Regions from separate parts of the Brevibacillus sp. 7WMA2 genome, predicted to be linked through region 2. Evidence: predicted binding sites of a transcription regulator. Region 2 holds the regulator's gene; the other holds the start of a gene.
What was found. Region 2 encodes LexA, which represses DNA repair genes until DNA is damaged. Its sites were predicted from a motif close to CGAACATATGTTCG; they were not measured.

Region 1 (4,479 bases), 380 kb from region 2:
CCTCCGAAACAATTTGTTTGGTCAAAGGGGCTCCTCCTTTCTTCAAAAATACTTGCTACAACAATTATATGTATGACAACTATTCTTGTAAATATCTGTACTTTTTGTATAAGTAAAAAATGGAAAAAGAAAGCAGTGACGATCATGAAAAATAAGCCTGTTTCCAAGAAGGAAAATCTTTTTGCGACTAGCCGATTTATTTTGCCAGAGCATCGGGAGCTATATCTGCGAATGAAAGCAGAGCAAGAGAGATACTGTCCGCCTAATCTAGATGAAGAGGATCGTGCCAGTATTAGCGCCACATTATTTCAAGGCTTACAACAAAAGCGTTTGCTGACATTGCGTTATTACGATGATACGGGGGAGAAATGCATGATCGGGCATGCTCTGCATGTTGATCCTGTATCACAACGACTTAAGCTGCAGACAAAGCACGGGGTGTCCTGGATTAGCTGCCAGACGATTCTGGCGGCTGAAGTGGAGGATAGCTGGTAAAAGTTTGTAGGGGTCTGGAAAATAATTTGAGGAAAAAAATAAAATAAACCTAAGTAAATATCATGGAAATAGAGAGAAAATGAGTAGTAACGCAAAAAATCATGATCGGCCAAGATTGAACGATCTATTTTACGTTTCTAATTGAATTTATGGATTTTTCGCTGGAATTTTGCGTGAAAATGCATTTTGCGTTGGAAAGCGTTTTGGCTGTATTGTATGTAACGTGAGATTTTTACGAAAACACGTGAGCACAAAAGGGGATTATAAATGTTAGCACAAGAGATGGGCATGGTTTTAACCAAGCACGCGGAAGTAATGGATGCGAAGCGTTGGGCGAATCTGATTGAACAGATGGAAAAGAAGGGCTTGTACGTCGTGATCGAGACGGATACCAACTGCCGCATGCTCAGTCCACTAGGTGGATTGATGCCGATGCCTTCAAAGAATCAACAGCTGACGGTTTTGACAGAAGAAGAATTGCTAGCAAAAGGCTTAGATATTGGCCACCATATTGTTAAAAAGCAAGTAGATGTCGCTAGCGGATCATAAAAGAATCAATCTAAACAAATAACTACAATAAAAGCTATTAATGAAACTAATGACACAAATGTAGCTGAGATAAGGCTCTCTTTCATGGGAAGAGAGCCTTTATTTCTACTCTATATGTTGGCCTCTTTTCACCTACTAATAGGCTAGCTTCTAGATAGTTTGCAGATGTCTAAAAAATAACAGACTGACTCGGATGAGCCAGCCTGCATACGTGCTTTTGATAAAATGTATACATGAAAATAAAAATGCTAAGAAGCTACATATGTATGGAAAATAAGAAAAAATATAAATGACAAAGTAGTCTAATCCCACTCCCTCGACAGCTGTTTTTGCAATTGACTAAGCAGGCGCTTCGTTTCGGGAGTAAGAGAAGGTCTCTTCAGAGCTGACCTTTGTTTTTGCTGATATACCATCATACTCCATTCTTGTTCCTGTGCTAGCCAGATTCGGCGCTTGATCTGCTCCCAGCGGCGGGAGGCCAATGAGATGGGGACCCGAAAAGCTAGAGCTAGCTGGTGTAACCAATCCCGTTCGTATTTAGGCATGGGTAAGGTTTGAAGCAAATAAAAAGGCATAGCTGCATACAACTGAAAGTGTCCGGCTTGCATTTCCTGTAAGTCGCGTAAAGCAGGTGGCAATGACAACTGATTGCCAGAATGGCGCAACGGGTGACATAATTCATGAAAAAATTCGGCTCGTCGATCTACCTCTGAGAGATGCTGATGTAAAAAAATCAGAAAGTCTCCACTATTCTCGCACCATCTTACGTGGGATGGTAATCTTGTAAAAGCAATTTCTCCTCCAAATAACTCTGCAATCTCTTCCAGATGTAATTCCTCAGGAGCTAGAAATCCATGTCGTTGATACCTAGCTGTAATCCATTCCTCTAAGGGTGTCATTTGATATAATTCGAGATTCATGAAAACCTCCTCCCTCTAAATTATACCCTAAAAATAGGAATATTTGTTCGGGTTCTAGGGAAATATCCTGCTTAATTTTATATGATGGTCGTATATAAGAAAAAAAAGGATAATTGCAAGCGTACGGGACGCGTCCAATTATCCTTTTTCTTTTGTACGGGGAGAACAGCTATGCCTTGGCTCCGGCAACTACTTTAAATTCTTTCCCATTTAAGATTTCTTTACGCAATCGCAGCATTTTTTGATCCAAGCTATTTGCTGCCTCAGCGGCCTCAGTCAATTCATGTAAGACATAAGGCGGCACCTGCTTGTCGTACTTATAGTACAAAATATGCTCAAGGCTCGCCCAGAAATCCATAGCTAAGGTCCGTAGTTGAATTTCTGCATTTACCCATTGTGTTCCTTCATTTAGAACGAGAGGGACCTGAACGATGAGATGCAGGCTTTGATAGCCATTTGGCTTTGGAGAGGCTATGTAATCCTTAATCTCAACAAGGCGCAAATCCTCTCGCTGTTTAAAATGATCCGCAATGCGATAAATGTCTTCAACAAAGGCACAAACGATTCGAACACCAGCTACATCAAACAGCTTGTCTCGCACGCTTTCTAAAGTCTTTGGCAAACGTTTACGTTCTAGCTTTTTCATGATACTAGCCGGTTCTTTTAAACGCGTTTTAATATGTTCAATAGGGGAATATCCATCTTGCAGCTTCCATTCTGTATTCACGATCATGATCTTCGTTTCCAACTCGCGTAAAGCAAATTGATAATGAAAGGCCATGTTTTTCCAGACATCCATATTTTCTAGCATAGGTACGCTCCTTGTATTTCTGTGACTTGTATGCAAGCCTAAATCCAATTCATAGGCACGGTGAGCAAAATTAATTTATTGTACGTGATGATTGTACCTGATGGTTGTGGGAGAAATGTGTAAGCGGCGAAAAAGGACGTTGCTGATTGAAACAGCAACGTCAGATCAGGGAAATATGACATCATTTCAAACAAACAGGCGCTCGTCTTTTTGCAATCAACAGTCTAGACCATTTAACCAATATTTTTACCAAGAAACAATAACAGCTTCATGTATGATCAATGTAAAATGGAGTATTAAGCCGAAGTAGTTTGACGCTGAAAGCCTTTAAAACGTGTTCCTTGATAAGAAACGATACCATGGTCTCCCTCAGCTAGCAGTCCGTATTGAGATCCAGACAATTGAAATTCTTTGCGTTCACCACTCACTAATTCAAAGGTTACATAATATGAAGTGTGGGAAGCATGATTTCCAGAACCGCCAGACACTTGAACCCGCTTTGAAACAATGTGAGCTTGTTTATTTTCGACAGGAGAATGATTATTAGTTGTCCAGGTAAATAGAGCACGACCAATCACAAAAATAAAGCCACCAATTACAATCACAGGAATCACGTTAGCCATAAAAGAGAACGTAAAATCAAACATGGGTGAACCAAGCTCAAGTGGATTAGAAAAAAACAAAATGGAATCCTCCTAATTACAAAAATAGGGAATATTCACTTGTATTATAGCATAAGTAGCAGCGGTTTACAGTTTATACGACCTTGTGAATCAGAATGGGTGTCACATAGCCTTCAATAAGTGCTGCGAGCAAGACAAGCGGTAAAATAACCAAAATATAGGTTTTAAGTGACTGGAGGATCGCATTTTTAACAGAATACTGATGTCGATTGCGCGAAAATAGGCGGCGAAACACAGTAAGACTAAGAAAAATGCCAACACTTCCACTTAAGAAAATAGCAATCATCTCAATAATGCCATGAGGGAGGATTCCGTAAACTAAGATATCTATCCAAGGCTGGTTCTGAATCGCAACAGACGCAAGTAAAATACTAATCGTGCTAATGGTGATAATACCTGAAAAGGCAGGTAAAACAATTAGCGGAATGATTCCGATCACCACGGACAGAAGGGTTGCTTGCGTATTATTTTTAAAAATAGACCAGAAAAAATTGGTGGGTGTTCCGCCCGACTTGATCCCTTTTGCCTCAAAGGCTTGAGCAAGTGTAGTCAACAGATCTTTAACCGTTTGCGGATTTTTTACAATGAGCATATAAAAAACAACAGCGGTGACTAAAGCCACGAATGTAACAATCCAAAAACCTTTCTTGTAATCTTTGCGGAAATGTTCCCATTCTTGGGCATACAAATCACGAAGCATAGCATTTCTCTCCTTATCAGTTAAAAATAATGGTTTGTCTACTTAGTTATGTACACCTAAAAATCATGATTGCAACAATAATACGCATGTAATGCGGTTTGGTATTCACCTCAGTTCTTTAAAGCTTGAAATGATTCAAGGGTGCTTACACTTGCTTTCCTTTACTAAAGACCAATAACCATATTATTTATATTACCATCCAAGTAAATTTAAGAACATGTTGAGCATGAATTCCTTGTGGTACAAAACAGCATGAACTAAAAATTCTTTTCAATGAAAAAGAAAGCAGAAGTTGATGTTGCAATCAGGAAAACAATGGTA
Region 2 (4,479 bases):
AGGAGCTGGTTAAAAATATTTGTATGATTGATGAAGATGGACGACTAATTGTGGCCATTGTAAAAGGAGAGGATCGGGCTAGTACATCACGAGTAAGTAAGGGACTCAATATAAAAAGACCTCGTTTGGCAGATGAAAAGGAAGTATTAGTAGCAACAGGTTATCCAGCCGGTGGGGTCCCTTCTTTTGGATTTGAGGCGATTTTTTTGGTTGATCCGAAAATAACAGAATTAGAGTATGTTTATACGGGAGGGGGCTCTCCTCATTCATTAGTGAAAATAAAGGTAGAAGATTTAGTAAGATTAAATAACGGAAAATTGATGCGTGTAAGAAAATAGGCGATGCGATACAGCTAGCATTAAGGCATTTCCTCGCATACGACAGCCCATTCTCCTACACCAATTTTTAGGGAATGCAGAGGCTGTAAGAGCTGATACTGATCAGTGAAGGTGCTGCGTGATAACGTGATAAAAAGACTAGTGAATCGTCACGTTGCCTGTAATAGGAACAGGTTTTATGCTAGCGTTTTGCAGAATAACAATCCAATGTGAATGTCGTGGGACGGTTACAGTAGAGCCTTTTGGGTAGATTTTTTCAGCTCCGTAGGTATTTGCATTCAGTAGATACCAGCCCAATGAATCTACTTTCTTATCAAACGTAACCGTTACGCTACCACCTTTCGCAAGGAAAAAAGGGCCTGTAACACCAGCTTCCCCATAACCTCTATCCCATTCCTTTACCGTTAGTGCAAATGGAATAGAATATTGGCTGTAAGCATTACTACTAATCGTTACTTTTGTTGTGCTATGCTTATCTAAAGCCGCGTAGCTAGTCGAGGACAGTAAGAAAACAAGTGGTACTGCTAATAAAGAACAAACGATTTTGTGCATCTTGTAACCTTCCTTTCCGAAATAGGATATACAGGCTTGGAGCGGGGACAATTTAGTATATAGTATTAATTTCTCCAAATGTTATATTTTTCCTGTTATCCATATACCTTTTTCTTGCTGTCCTTTTGCCTGTATGAAGTGGAAAAAGGAACTGGTAAAAGAGCGCTATAGGTAAATAGGTCAGGCTTTGCTAAAAATGAGATCATAAAAAAGAGCAGAATCATGTATATGTAGGAAAAGACACGTTTCGCAAACAAGAAAAGGAAACTCCTAAGTAAAAATGAAACGTAGGAGGGCACTGAAACGTACATATAGAAAACGGGTCAGATGCAACAAAGAGGGGGGTTAAACATGGATGTTTTATTATGGTTGATTGTTATACTTCTATTCGGTGTAAGTATTGCTGGTATTTTCTTCCCAGTGTTACCTGATACGATTATGTTATGGGGCGGTTTTTTACTATATCAATTCGCGATTGCAGAGCCTGGAGCAGGATTACCGGTTTCCTTCTGGTGGGGAATGGGGATTTTGAGTGTGGTGTTATTTGGTGCTGACCTATTGACTAATATGTACTTTGTTAAAAAATATGGTGGCTCAAAAGCATCAGCAATCGGGTCAATATTAGGTGTTATTATTGGTGTACTTACGTTTCCGCCATTTGGTATGATTATTCTCCCATTTGTATTTGTATTATTAATTGAAATGCTGATGCAAAAACAACCGGCAGAACGAGCTTTTAAGATAGCGATAGGAAGTCTTATAGGTTTCTTTAGCAGTGTCATTATGAAAATCTCTATCCAACTCATCATGATTATCTGGTTCTTTATTGTTGCTTGGTAAAACTTATTGTGGATCGTTACATTGGATTTTGAGTGTTGATCCATTCCATAAAACCGAGATTGTCAAATTCTCTATCATTTCCTGTAGGGAAACCGGCAATCTCGGTTTATTTGTGTTTACACATCAGAATTAGAGAAGGCTTGTTTGAAGATTTGCTAAAAAGAAACACTGTTTTAAGTGGCTATGCAGCTAATTTACACCTAAATATAAGTCCAATAGTAGGAGAAACACGAAAGGTATCAAGGAGATAGGTAGAGTGGGGCATAAAATAAACCGTTACAAACAATAAATTTGAGCAGTAAAAAACTCTTGGCGAGTATGATCCTCACCAAGAGTTTGTACGTGTAAGCACGTGAGAAGTTAAAAATCCAATGCACTAGTGGAAAAGGCGGTAAACGCCAATTACTTTACCTAAAATCGTCACATTATCTAAAATGATTGGTTCAAGCTGTGAGTTTTCCGGTTGTAGACGGAAGTGGGTTTTCTCTTTAAAGAAACGTTTTACAGTTGCTTCATCCTCTTCGGTCATGGCTACCACGATATCCCCGTTGTTAGCTACATTTTGTTGGCGGACAATTACATAATCGCCATCTAAAATGCCTGCTTCGATCATGCTCTCTCCCATAACGCGCAACATGAACACATTGTCAGACGTAACGATGTTTTCTGGCAATGGAAAATATTCTTCCACCTGTTCAATAGCTGTAATAGGTTGACCTGCCGTTACCTTACCAACCACTGGTACTCGAACGATGGAGCTTTCATAATCGTCCTGTAGACGAGTCTCGTCCAATAATTCAATGGCACGTGGCTTAGTAGGATCGCGGCGGATTAAGCCTTTCTTTTCAAGTCTTGCGAGATGACCGTGAACAGTGGAACTGGAAGCTAGTCCTACGGCTTCACCGATTTCTCGAACAGACGGGGGATAACCTTTATCTTTTACTTCCTTACGAATAAAATCAATGATCGCTTGTTGGCGATTGGAGAGTTTGGACATTTCGAACACCTCATTCTCTCGATCCAGATATTTTCTACATTATACCATGAGAATTTGCGTTCGACAAACATTAGTTCGATTCTTTTGCTTGACAGGAATATTTGTTCGCATTATGATGATGTTATCAAAATGAGAACAAACGTTTGTGAGGGTGATGATAATGATGGTACAATCTAGCAATTGTCAGAATCTATATAAAGATAAAACAAAAACAATGACGAGTAAGAACACATTGGTACATCATAGAAAAGGGATAACGCGAGGGCAAGCAATCGTAACGTTATTGCTGATCATAGTATCCTTTGCAGCAGGCAGCATGATTTTTGGAAAAGAGAAGGTGGCTATTGCGGCTCCCCATACACAGCAGGCAGCTATAGTCATTACAATTCAGCCAGGTGATACGCTGTGGAGTATTGCACAAGCTTATCAACAGGAATCCGGGCTATCAGCTAGAGAGCTAATGGATGAGATCATGAAACAAAATCAGTTAGATAGCCCCATGATTTATGCAGGAAATAATCTAGCTATTCCAGTATACCGATAAGCGGGAGCCATAATTTATATCTCCTCTCCTTTGGTCTTGTGTTATAATAAAGAGAAGTTAGTTGAGGAGGTATCACCATTGGTTACTGATGCAGAAGTAAAACGTATTAATGAATTAGCCAAGAAATCGAAGGGTGTTGGCTTAACTCCAGAAGAAAAAACGGAGCAACAAGTTCTTCGTCAAAAATACATTGATGCTATGAAGGCTTCCTTGAAATCTAGTTTAGATTCGATCCGTTATGTAGAGGATGAGGAACCTAAGCACTAGTCTATGTGATTTTTCAAAATGATCCGTAGCAATAGTGCTGTGAAACAGGTTTTTACAAGTAAATAGAGGCGATGGAGTTCGCCCTAAGCGCCAATAGGCTAATGACTCCTACCAGTAATATTACTGGTAGGAGTTTGTTTGTATATATGTGAAAAATAGTGGAAAAGGAGAGAATGCATGTCTTTTTTAATTGTTGGACTATCAGGAATGTTGGGGGCTGTATCCCGATATTTAGTAGGAGCATGGACAGCGGGCTGGTGGGATCTCTCGTTTCCTTTAGGTACGCTAGTAGTCAATTTCATAGGCTGTATCGGATTGGGAGCTCTCAATCAATATCTCTTAACCCGAAATCAACTGCCCGCTTGGTTTACCTTAGGAGTAGGAACAGGGTTTATTGGTTCTTTCACGACCTTTTCGACTTTTAGTGTAGAGACACTTACCCTTTGGCATCAGCATCAATATGTACTTGCCATTTGCTATGTACTGGCTAGTCTATGGGGTGGTTTACTGATGGTATGGCTTGGCTTTCATATCAAATGGAAAACGAAAAAGAGTTAGTTGTACTTAATCCTTTCAATTGAAGTCAATTGAAGCTGGAAATGGTGTACCTCTTCTAGCCACTACTTTTGTAAATGGTGTATTAACAACTATGGTGTAAAAATAGTTCTTATCATTTTGCTTTTATCTGGATCACTGAGTACTGGCCATAGATCTGGAAGCTTAAGCATTAATTCAAACGCATCAGAACTTGATGCACTTGCTTTCATTTGTTTATTAATAGCTTCCAGATCATTTAATGACTGAGTTTTTAAATCACGTTCCTCCATTGTCCGCTTACGTAATTCTTCAACTGTTAGAAGCTCCTCAACAAATGCAAATTGCCATCTCTTTTTGCTTTCCTGAAGTTTATGTAGCTGCTTCTCAACATCATTTTTAGCAGT

Region 1: a site for LexA is predicted at 2,001-2,014, ahead of GOP56_RS09010 (ImmA/IrrE family metallo-endopeptidase). Genes of this name have one in related genera too.

What each region holds. Positions count from the first base shown of each region.
Region 1 covers NZ_CP048799.1:2,290,395-2,294,873, reverse strand. Annotated here, with positions in the region: gene GOP56_RS09025 (MarR family winged helix-turn-helix transcriptional regulator) at 1-25, opposite strand, end outside; gene GOP56_RS09020 (YolD-like family protein) at 145-495, shown strand; gene GOP56_RS09015 (hypothetical protein) at 763-1,044, shown strand; gene GOP56_RS09010 (ImmA/IrrE family metallo-endopeptidase) at 1,347-1,964, opposite strand; gene GOP56_RS09005 (GTP pyrophosphokinase) at 2,134-2,775, opposite strand; gene GOP56_RS09000 (DUF2500 domain-containing protein) at 3,072-3,458, opposite strand; gene GOP56_RS08995 (stage II sporulation protein M) at 3,532-4,158, opposite strand.
Region 2 covers NZ_CP048799.1:1,913,722-1,918,200, reverse strand. Annotated here, with positions in the region: gene GOP56_RS07235 (aminoacyl-tRNA deacylase) at 1-338, shown strand, start outside; gene GOP56_RS07230 (hypothetical protein) at 477-890, opposite strand; gene GOP56_RS07225 (DUF456 domain-containing protein) at 1,242-1,730, shown strand; gene lexA (transcriptional repressor LexA) at 2,107-2,727, opposite strand; gene GOP56_RS07215 (cell division suppressor protein YneA) at 2,888-3,271, shown strand; gene GOP56_RS07210 (DUF896 domain-containing protein) at 3,350-3,538, shown strand; fluoride riboswitch at 3,597-3,656, shown strand; gene crcB (fluoride efflux transporter CrcB) at 3,716-4,096, shown strand; gene GOP56_RS07200 (hypothetical protein) at 4,186-4,365, opposite strand.